2 linked regions of the Novipirellula artificiosorum genome follow. The protein of the gene in region 1 interacts with the protein of each later gene in a pairwise test. Links are inferred from orthologs where the notes say so. Each region holds a gene or a part of one and is shown on either strand. Other genes may lie near its edges.

The links. The genes of interacting proteins can lie anywhere in the genome.
Region 2: the proteins of Poly41_RS20610 (region 1) and Poly41_RS13870 interact in binary tests that used the Escherichia coli proteins (3 or more experiments, as listed by UniProt). The link is inferred for Novipirellula artificiosorum from one-to-one orthologs.

What each region holds. Positions count from the first base shown.
Region 1 is NZ_SJPV01000008.1:29,675-34,969, forward strand. The notes cover bases 1,560-4,548. They hold Poly41_RS20610 (pyridoxal phosphate-dependent aminotransferase), read left to right. Parts: upstream 1,560-2,492; coding sequence 2,493-3,605; downstream 3,606-4,548. Other genes in these bases: Poly41_RS20600 (sugar phosphate isomerase/epimerase family protein), read right to left, coding at 1,560-1,658; Poly41_RS20605 (DUF4416 family protein), read right to left, coding at 1,772-2,347; Poly41_RS20615 (hypothetical protein), read right to left, coding at 3,707-3,901; Poly41_RS20620 (L-threonylcarbamoyladenylate synthase), read left to right, coding at 4,269-4,548. Outside these bases: Poly41_RS20595 (hypothetical protein), read left to right, coding at 1-639; more of Poly41_RS20600, read right to left, coding at 678-1,559; more of Poly41_RS20620, read left to right, coding at 4,549-5,279. UniProt on the Escherichia coli protein: Shows aminotransferase activity with methionine and histidine as substrates, and to a lesser extent also with phenylalanine.
Region 2 is NZ_SJPV01000004.1:361,767-367,010, forward strand. Bases 715-3,652 are described here. They hold Poly41_RS13870 (cytochrome c oxidase subunit I), read left to right. Parts: upstream 715-1,284; coding sequence 1,285-3,021; downstream 3,022-3,652. Other genes in these bases: Poly41_RS13865 (cytochrome c oxidase subunit II), read left to right, coding at 715-1,215; Poly41_RS13875 (cytochrome c oxidase subunit 3), read left to right, coding at 3,081-3,652. In the rest of the region: Poly41_RS13860 (SCO family protein), read left to right, coding at 1-40; more of Poly41_RS13865, read left to right, coding at 127-714; more of Poly41_RS13875, read left to right, coding at 3,653-4,244; Poly41_RS13880 (cytochrome C oxidase subunit IV family protein), read left to right, coding at 4,341-4,736; Poly41_RS13885 (carbamoyltransferase family protein), read left to right, coding at 4,763-5,244. UniProt on the Escherichia coli protein: Cytochrome bo(3) ubiquinol oxidase is the terminal enzyme in the aerobic respiratory chain of E.coli that predominates when cells are grown at high aeration.

The DNA.
Region 1 (5,295 bases):
AGCCATTACTTTACGTCGTTTCAAGCCTATTTAATCGAGGCGTCCGAGAGTGAAACGGGACGATTTGATACCGTCACCGCGTTGCAGGTACTGGAAGCGGACGCAAAGTATCGGGCTGCCGGTGCCACCGCAGCCGGAATGTTTTTGTACCAATTCGAGGCTCTTTGTCGAAACCGGCTGAACTACGATAAAGGGCTCACGGCGATGAGCAACGACCCGATCTACGACGACGCTTGGGCGAAGTGGATTTTGATACTGCGAGCCCAAGTCGGGTTGGTTGACTTGGCCGATTTGTTGTTCTTGGCAAGCGATGACTACAAACGGCGGCTGATCGATGCCGACGAGACACTCAAAGGTAAAGGCCCGTTTCTGTTCGGCGAAAAGGAAGGACGCATTGCGTTTGGCAATCGTCGCAAAGAACCGCTGTACCTTTTCGCAGCGATGCAGAGGCACTTGGGTTACCCAGCGGTTCCGCGACCGGTTCACGCCAATCGCGACCACGAGATCATTCCGCAGTTGGCTCGCCGGATCGAACGCTTAGACGCCCGGATCAAGCTGCTCGAAGAAGAGCAGCGATCCGGGATCGACATCACGAAGTTCTATGAAAGCAACAAGAGCAAACTCAAGTTGCCCGAATAGTTTTTTTTCGGAATCGACCGTTTCGCCGTAATCAAACGTTATCGAGCGGAAACCGGCTGGCTCAACTTTGCAGCGACACGCTCGAGCAAAGCCTTGCTCTTGCGAATGCCTTCGTATTCGTCGCCCCCCCCTTCGTATTCGATGCCAACGTAGCCGTGGTAGCCATGGCTCAGCACGATGCTCATCATCTTTTCGTAGTCAGTTTGATAGGCTTTTCCATCAATGTTCGCATGAACGACGAGGAAATCACCAGCGAAGTCATGAGTCTTTGCGCTAACGGCTTTCGCATACGGCATCATCAACTCAACGCCTTCGTAGTTGTCAAACCATTCCGGTGGATTGCGGTTGACGAAGAAGTTCCCAAAGTCGGGGAGCGTGCCGCAGTTGTCGAGGCCGACCATCTTGATGGTGTCCGACAACCATTTGCCGTTACTGCTTAAACCGCCGTGGTTTTCGACAATGACGCCGAGTCCCTGCGGAGCGGCGTATTCACTGAGTTTTCGCAGGCCATCCGCTGCAAGCTTTTGTTGTTCCTCGTAGCTTCCGCGGCTTGATGCGTTGACACGAATGCTGTGACAACCAAGGAACTTCGCCGCATCGACCCACTGGTAATGGTTCTCCACCGCTTGCTTGCGTTTGGCGTCATCGGGATCGCCTAAGGCGCCTTCGCCATCGACCATGATCAAGACGCTGTTGACCCCAAGGTCTTTGCATCGCGTTTTTAGTTCGGCGAGATACTTGTTGTCTTTTGCTTTGTCTTTGAAGAACTGGTTAACGTATTCCACCCCATCGATGCCAAACTCATTCTTTGAGATGCCTGGGAAATCCATGTTGGTGACTCCCGAGGATGCATCACGCAGCGTGCGATGGAGCGACCATTCGGCGAGCGAGATTTTAAAGGGGGCATCGTCCGATTCGTTGGCGAACAAACGAGATCCAAACAGTCCGGTTGCAGCAAACGCCGCACTGGATGCTTGCAGGAATTGACGACGATCGGAAGAGAACGGTGTTTTGGGCATTACGTATGGATCCTAAAGAGGGAAAGGATGGTGTTGCATGAACCCCATGATTGTAACTGCTAAGCCGGACGTTCTGTAAAGGCTGAACATCAACGGCTCAGCGATTCCTGTTTTCAGGTGCTTTGACGGCTTGCCCGGCTTCGGAATTGACGCGTCGATTTGATGTGTTGTCGAAGTCGGCTGCGGCATTGGTTTGCAAATTGTTTCACCTCCTCGGTTCGGTAGTCGGGATAGGTCCAGCGGTGATCGATCCACTGGCGATGCACATACGTTAGCGTCACTTCGGCAAAGATCCCGTCACGCAGGTAGATCCGGTGATCGCGGTCTTTCGTGGTTGCTAAGACCAGTTTGGCCTGTGTCACATACCCGCAATCCAGGTTTAAGGGGCGTGGTTCCGTGGCTTCGCTCGCCGATGCGTACTGTCGCTCGAGAGCATTGGTTTCCAATTTCCAGTCGGCCAATGGCGAGGGGTCGCACGGGCTGCCGAAGGCGACAATGGTTTTTTCTAAGCCGGCGCCCATTTCGGTTTCATAGTAGCCGCCTGCTTCAAAGGGCATCACGGTTGTGTTCACGACCGCCTCGCCCCAACGCCCGCAAAGCTGGTCAATGGCCCACTGTCGCGTTGCCTCGTAACGCGAAATCACCGCACAAATACGGATCACCGGTTCGACGGATTGGATTTTTGCCATCTGCTCACCTTGGTTCGTTGCTTACCACGCCTCCTCCGCACCGGACAACCGTCATGCGGGCTACAGCCCGATCCACAATTCTTGATACACTTGTCGGTTCAATCGACTCTCCTGTTTACCTTCTCGTGTTCGAAGTGAACTTGCAATGCACCCATGGATCGCTGATCGCACCACCACGTTTGATAGTAGCGGTATTCGAAAAGTCTTTGATTTGGCCGCCAAACTAAAGGATCCCGTGAATTTGTCGATTGGGCAACCCGATTTCGATGTTCCGGATTCGATCAAAGAGGCTGCGATCGAAGCGATTCGCGATGGTAAAAATGCGTATTCCCCCACCCAAGGGATCGCGGAATTGAGGGAAGCCATCCGTCAAGAGGTTGCCGCCAAGTATTCGCATGAAGATCGTGATGTTTTCGTGAGCAGCGGGACCAGTGGCGGGTTGATGTTGGCGATGTTGTCGATGGTGAATCCCGGCGATGAAGTCATTTTCTTGGACCCGTTCTTTGTCATGTACCCTGCGCTCGTACGAATGTGCGGCGGCGTTCCCGTCCCAGTCGATTCGTATCCCGATTTTGATCTCGACGTCGAAAAAATTGCTGCGGCTATCACTCCAAGAACCAAGATGATTCTGCTCAACAGTCCTGCCAATCCCACAGGCGTGACCGCGTCCGAAGCGGAATTGAAGGCCGTCGCCGCTTTAGCCGCTGACAAAAAAATCGCCCTCTTATCAGATGAGATCTACAGCCGGTTCTTCTATGACGGTGACTTTGTTTCGCCGGCTTCGTTCAATGATCAGACCATCGTGATCGATGGGTTCAGCAAGAGCCATGCGATGACCGGTTGGCGAGTGGGGTACGTGCACGGGCCGAGTGAGATCGTTCGAACGATGCTCAAAATCCAGCAATACTCGTTCGTCTGTGCACCACAACCGGCGCAGTGGGGAGCGCTCCGAGCGATGGAAGTGAGCCTTCGCGGCCACATGGATGACTACCGACGAAAACGTGATTTTATCGTCGAATCGCTCAGTGATTGTTACGAGATTGCACGACCCGGCGGTGCCTTTTATGTCTTTCCCAAAGCTCCCGGCGACAGCGGCGCAGCGTTTGTCGAACGAGCGATTGGCCAGGGTTTGCTGATCATCCCAGGTAACATTTTCAGCTCGCGTGACACCCATTTTCGGATCAGTTTCGCCGCCAGTGATGACCAACTGCGGCGGGGCGTCGAGATCCTGCGGTCGCTTGCAGGTGCCTCCGTTTAGGATTCACCCTTCGTGCGTTTTGTACCGAGGTCGGTCGTGGGGGCGGCTGCCGGTTCGATACCGGAATCCCGTACGATCACCAGGATGCTGCGGCACGACGGTTATTCGCCATCGTGACCGGTATTGCAGCGGAGTACATACTGCTGCGATCGTTCGGTGGCGTCCGCGCGAATCGCGGCAAGTAAAGCTCCAAGCGGCTCGGCTGGCGCCGGGCGAAGGGGCTGCGGCGTCAATTCCTTTTGAGTCCTAAGTGTGCTTTCGAGTGGGGCGACGTTCGGATTCGCAACAGCGTTCATGGGAGAGTCAGCCTTTGAAAGGGATGAATCGAAAATCTCGATGGATAACTGCACCAAGAATTGAGTGACAACTTGCCAGCAATCCCTGGGCACGCATCAGAACGCGTAACCTGGAACGATGGCCCGCACGAAAATGATCGCCACGGACGTGAGTTTGCTAGCGTTTGGCCCTCTGTTGACTTGCAATGCGATTGAAGCAGAATCTTCTCGGAACCGATGAATTTTACCCGCGGAGAAAAGTGAACAGTTGGAGAGTCTTTCTTGAAGCAAACGGGGCCCCCTTTTTACGCGGGCGACTGCCAAGCTTAGCGGGATCGAAGACGGGTGCGTCCTTTTTTCGTTGAGGTCGGTTTGCTAGATTAACTCGATGACAGAGACGCTGATTCAACTGCCGAGTGAATCGACCCTTGATCGAGCCGTGACGCTGCTTGGTGAAGGCCGACTCGTGGTCCTTCCCACCGAGACCGTTTATGGCTTGGCCGCCAATGCGTGGAATCGCGAGGCGGTGATGCGGATTTTCGCCGCAAAACAGCGGCCTGCGAATAATCCCTTGATCGTGCACGTTGCCTCCGTAGACCGGATTGGCGAAGCGGCAGCGTTGCCGGTTGACGGTTCGACGCGGCAACAATTTGATGCACTGAGCGATTTGTGGCCGGGGCCGTTGACGCTCGTTTTGCCACGCAGCGAAAAGGTTCCTCCTTGCGTGACCGCTGGCCGCGACACGGTGGCGGTCAGGGTCCCCTCGCATCCCGTCGCCACGCGACTGCTTGAGCGGTGTCCCTTTCCGATCGCAGCCCCGAGTGCGAACCGTTCCAACTACATCAGCCCGACGACGGCCGAGCATTGCGCCCGTGGATTAGCAGGCGAGGTCGAGCTGATCATCGACGGGGGCCCGTGTGATTGTGGTGTCGAGTCGACGATCGTCGCGCTTGATCGATCGGGAGCTCGCTTGTTGAGACCGGGCGCCGTCTCGGCCGAAGAGGTTGCCCGTCGACTCGATGTTCCGATCGAAAGATTGATTCGACAAACGCAGTTCGAACCTGGTGAAATCGAATCGCCGGGCATGCTGCGCGAGCACTACAGTCCGTCGACGCCACTTTTTCTGTTGGCCGGCAACCAAGCCGTTGATGTCTTGCCGCGAACAGGACGGATCGCCTTCTCACCTCTCGATACCGCAGAGGCGACTCAATACGATCGACTTGAAACGCTGAGTGATTCGGGTGACCTCAACGAAGTGGCTCGGCGGCTGTTCGCCGCGCTGAGGCGGTTGGACCTTTTGGGGCTCGACCAGATCCATGTGGATGTGTGTGAGCCGATTGGGATGGGACGTGCGATCATGGACCGGCTTTGTCGCGCGGCCGCGAAGCATCAGCCGTAATGCTGGGCTGGCAGTT
Region 2 (5,244 bases), on another replicon or contig:
GCCTAAAACTCAACCGACAACCGACTCGACGGATCGATGAGATCGGTTCGATCTGTCGCATCGGATGGAAACGACAACTCCTAGAACAATCAGACTTAACGAAACTTAGAAAAACGACAACTGACCATGTTACCTGCCGCATTCTCGCTGCTCGCCGACTACACCGAAGACTACGCGTGGTTCCCCGATTCCGCGTCGACGTTTTCCTCGGAAGTCGACTGGCTCTACAAAGTCATTACCGGCATCGGATTCGTCTTTTTCGTCGGCGTGATCATCGCATTGTTTGGGTTTGCACTCAAATACCGCAAGGCAAAAGGTCAAAAGGCCGAAAGCCAAGTGTCACACAACACGCCTCTCGAGCTGGCATGGTCGGTGATCCCGTCCATTTTCTTGGTTGGGATGTTTATCTTCGGTGCCAAGGTCTACTTGGACATGCGGACGGTTCCCGATGGTTCCTACGAAGTGGGCGTGCAAGCGTTCAAGTGGGGCTGGACGATGGACTACGGACGCGGGACGTTTCACCCCGAGTTGCACTTGCTTGTGAATGAACCTACCAAGTTGACGATGCGCAGCAGTGATGTGATCCACAGTCTCTATGTCCCTGCGTTTCGTGCAAAGAAAGATGTTGTTCCGGGGCGTTACAACTACATGTGGTTTGAACCGACTCTGGCAACCGAAAAGGTCAGCGACGAGGACTTGGCTGCTGCGGTCAAAGAAACCGAAGAGAGTGGGGCGGAGTGGGATTACGACAAGTACCAATTCACTCCCGATGGCTACCGTTTTTACGACTTGTATTGTGCGGAGTACTGTGGCGAAAACCACTCGCAAATGCAGACCGTGGTCGTGGTCCACAAGACTCGCGAGGACCTGGATGCATGGATCAAGAAATACAGCAGCCGTAGCGATACCGAGTCACTTGAATCGTATGGTGAAAAACTCTATGCCCGTCGCGGTTGCTCGGGCTGTCACAGTATCGATGGTTCACCACGCGTAGGCCCGACTTGGAAAGACGCGTTCGGATCGATGCGTGCACTCACCAGCGGTGCGACGGTCAAAGTGGATGAGAATTACCTTCGTGAATCAATCATCTACCCGAAAGAGAAAATCGCCGCCGGATATCAGCCCGTGATGCCGAGCTACAAGGGCCAATTGAGCGATGACGATATTGATTCGATGATCGCCTACATGAAGTCACTCTCCGCCAATGCGGAATAAACAGCTACGCAAACCAACCCGACAAAGACCAATAACGCACCTGTCGCGTTTTAACGAGGTAAGAGAAACATGTCTGCTGGATTGAATATTCCGGGAGCCACCGTGCGTGACCCTGGTTTTCCAACCGAACGCGAAAACTATCTGACGAACTCCAAGGGGGTTCTCAGTTGGATGTTCACGCTCGACCACAAACGGATCGGCGTCATGTACCTGATCGGAGTGACCCTGTCGTTCGCCCTTGGCGGATTGCTGGCGTTCGCTTTGCGATGGCATTTGCTCGATCCTGATGGGACTCTGTTCACGAACAACATCTACAACCAAGTGTTCACGCTTCACGGCGCGATCATGGTGTTCTTGTTCATCATCCCGAGCATTCCCGCTGCCCTCGGTAACTTCTTAGTCCCCATCATGCTCGGGGCGAAAGACGTTGCCTTCCCGAGATTGAACCTCAGCAGTTTCTACCTTTGGATTTTCGGTGCGATCTTTTTCGTGATGGCGCTTTGCGCAAGCGGTCTCGACACCGGTTGGACCTTTTACACGCCTTACAGCACAACGACCGACACGTCGGTCATCATGGCGACGCTGGGGGCATTTATCCTTGGTTTCAGCTCAATTTTCACCGGCTTGAACTTCATCGTAACGATCAACACGATGCGTCCTCCCGGAATGACCTGGTTCCGGATGCCGCTGTTCTTGTGGGCTACCTACGCGACCAGCATCATCCAAGTGTTGGCAACGCCCGTTTTGGGAATCACGTTGCTGCTGCTGATCGCGGAGCGGACGATGCACATTGGGATTTTTGATCCTGAATACAATGGCGACCCGGTCACCTACCAGCACTTCTTTTGGTTCTACAGCCATCCGGCCGTCTACATCATGATCCTGCCAGCCTTTGGGATCATCAGCGAGATCATTAGCGTCCATAGTCACAAACACATCTTTGGTTATCGCTTCATCGCCTACTCGTCGATCGCGATTGCACTGCTTGGTTTCCTGGTCTGGGGGCATCACATGTTCACCGCCGGGATGAGCGACATGACGACGATTATTTTCAGCGCCTTGACGTTTACCGTCTCGGTCCCCTCTGCCATCAAGGTTTTCAATTGGCTGGCGACGATGTACAAGGGATCGATCAGCCTCACGACGCCGATGTGCTACGCGATCTCGTTCATTTTCTTGTTCACCATTGGTGGGCTGACGGGGCTTCATCTCGGGACCCTGGCAACCGACCAACACCTGCACGACACCTACTTTGTCGTTGCCCATTTCCACTACGTGATGGTGGGTGGAACCCTGGTTGCGTTCCTGGGAGGTTTGTTCCATTGGTGGCCCAAGATGTTCGGCAAGCTTTACAACGAGAACGGCGGGCGGATATCGGCCTTTTTGGTGTTTCTTGGGTTTAACCTGACCTTCCTGCCGCAGTTCATTTTGGGTAGCCGTGGGATGCCACGCCGATATGCAACGTATGACCCCGAGTTTGCGACGCTGCATACCGCCAGCACGCATGGAGCCTTGATCCTTGGCATCGGATTATTGGTCGCCTTGGTTGTGCTGTTGATGTCACTGGTGCGTGGCAAACGAGCCTCGGCGAATCCCTGGGGCGGCGCGACATTGGAATGGAATTGCACCAGCCCTCCTCCGTTCTACAACTTTGAGCGGCCTCCGGTCGTTGGCGATCCGTATGACTTCCATGACATCGAATGGGATGAGCAAAACGAACGCTACGTGACGATCGAGCCGGAACGTAAAATGGTGCCCGAGACCGAGCCAGCGGAAGCGCCGGCTCACGCAGCCGATAAGCAGTAGCTGCTTCGCTTGTTCTTCCTTGTTTGAAATCATCCTCATCCTTCAGCGTTCCCAATTTCATGTCCACTTTCGAAGCCGACTCCGCGACCGATTCCCATGGGGCTCACGGTCACGACCACGACCATCCGAAGTTCTTGGCACACCATTTTGAAACGCCTGAACAACAGTACGATAGTGGCAAGCTGGGGACATGGGTGTTCCTCGTCACGGAAGTATTATTCTTCAGTGGCATGTTTTGCGCCTACGCGATCTTTCGAATGCTTCGCCCCGAAGTGTTCGAGGGCTGTAGTCAATTCCTCAATACAAAACTCGGTGCAATCAACACCGGCGTGCTGCTGTTCAGTTCGCTGACCATGGCGTGGGCCGTTCGTTGTGCTCAAACCGAAGAGTACAGAAAATTGACCGCGATGCTGGCGTCAACCCTGTCTTGCGCGATGATTTTCTTGGGTGTCAAAGCAATCGAGTATTCGCACAAATGGGAAATGGGTTTGTTGCCGGCTGGCATGTTCAGCTACGACCCGGCTCACCCTCATCACGCTGATTCGCCGAATTATCTGGTATGGATCTGTCTGCCGTTTGCACTGGCGTTGGTCGGTGTTGTGGTTTGGCTGATTTCCGCAGCTCTGCAGGGTAATAAGTTTCAAGTCGCCTGTTTGAAACCGTTGACGGTCGTCGCGTTTAGCTTCTTCATTGGTGTTGGGTTGGGGACGTTTCTGGAGAGCGGCGACTCGGGCGAAACGCACGCTACAACTCACCATGAGTCAGGCGAACACGCTCTTGAGTTGGCCTCGACAAGTTCGCTGTTGGGCAGAGAGGATCGAGGTGCGACCGAGTTTGGCGTCATTGAAAGATTGGCCGGCGATGCGACCAACAGCGGGTTGAAGAACGAACTCGAAGCACTGGAAGCTCAAGCGGAAATTGCCAGCGGCTCGGCGATCTTAAACGATTCGGCGGACTCCGATGCAACGATCCAAAAAGCGCCGCGGGATTTTTTGACACCAAGCCGAGCTGGCGTGTTCTTTAGTATCTACTACTGCATGACCGGTATCCATGCGATCCATATCCTTGCGGGTATAGGCGTTCTGGTCTGGTTGCTGGTCCGTTCTGTCCGTCAAGATTTCAATCGGCAATACTTTGGTCCCGTCGACTATGTTGGGTTGTACTGGCACTTGGTTGACCTGATTTGGATTTACTTGTTCCCACTTTTGTATTTGATTCGCTAGGGTGTGTGATTGGAGTTCACGCTTTAGCCGTCAAGCAGCGAAACTTCTTTTTCTACCATTTCAATCTTGATTTCCGTTTTTTGATTTGTCGCCATTATGTCTGCTCACGATCACGCTGCTGATGCTCATTCGGTTTCTGGGGACCACCACGAACAGGATGGCTGGGATTTTGCCCATCCGATGCCGGTGCCGATGCTGTTGGCGGTTTTTATCGCCTTAGTGATCTTGACCGTGATCACGGTGGCTCAGGCCAGTTTTGATTTTGGCAGTTATGATGTTGCCATTGTGATGGGGATTGCGACGGTCAAGGCAATTTTGGTGGGCTTGTTCTTCATGCACTTGTTGTACGACAAGCTATTCAACTTGGCCGTATTCTTGTCGGCGTTCGTTTTTGTTGGCCTGTTTGTGATTCTGACCGTCAGTGATAGTCGACTGACCTCGAAAGACTTCATCCCCGTCGACGATGCCGTCGTTGTGTCGCCAACGGAGTAGCGAGGCCCTCGGTATGAGCAGAGTCGATGACGTTGATCCTTGGCCTTTCGGCCTTCTACCACGATTCTGCTGTTGCACTGATCGACGATGGACGCGTCGTTGCGGCGGCCAGTGAGGAGCGATTCACTCGCATCAAACATGACGCCGCGTTTCCCAAGCACGCACTCGATTGCTGTTTGGAAAGCATCGGAGCAACCGCGTCGGATCTTGACTACGTTGGTTTTTACGAGAAGCCGCTCTTAAAGTTTGATCGTCTCTTAGAAGATTATCTGGCCTACGCGCCGCGAGGTTATCGCTCCTTCGCCAATGCGATGCCGTCGTGGCTGCGAACCAAACTCCGGTTGCCACGCGAGATCCGGCAACAGCTTGGCGGCAAACTGAAACACCGAGTGGTGTTTTGTGAACACCATCAATCACACGCAGCCAGCGCCTTTTTTCCTAGTCCGTTTCAGAATGCTGCGATTTTGACATTGGATGGGGTGGGGGAATGGACAACAACGGGTTGGGG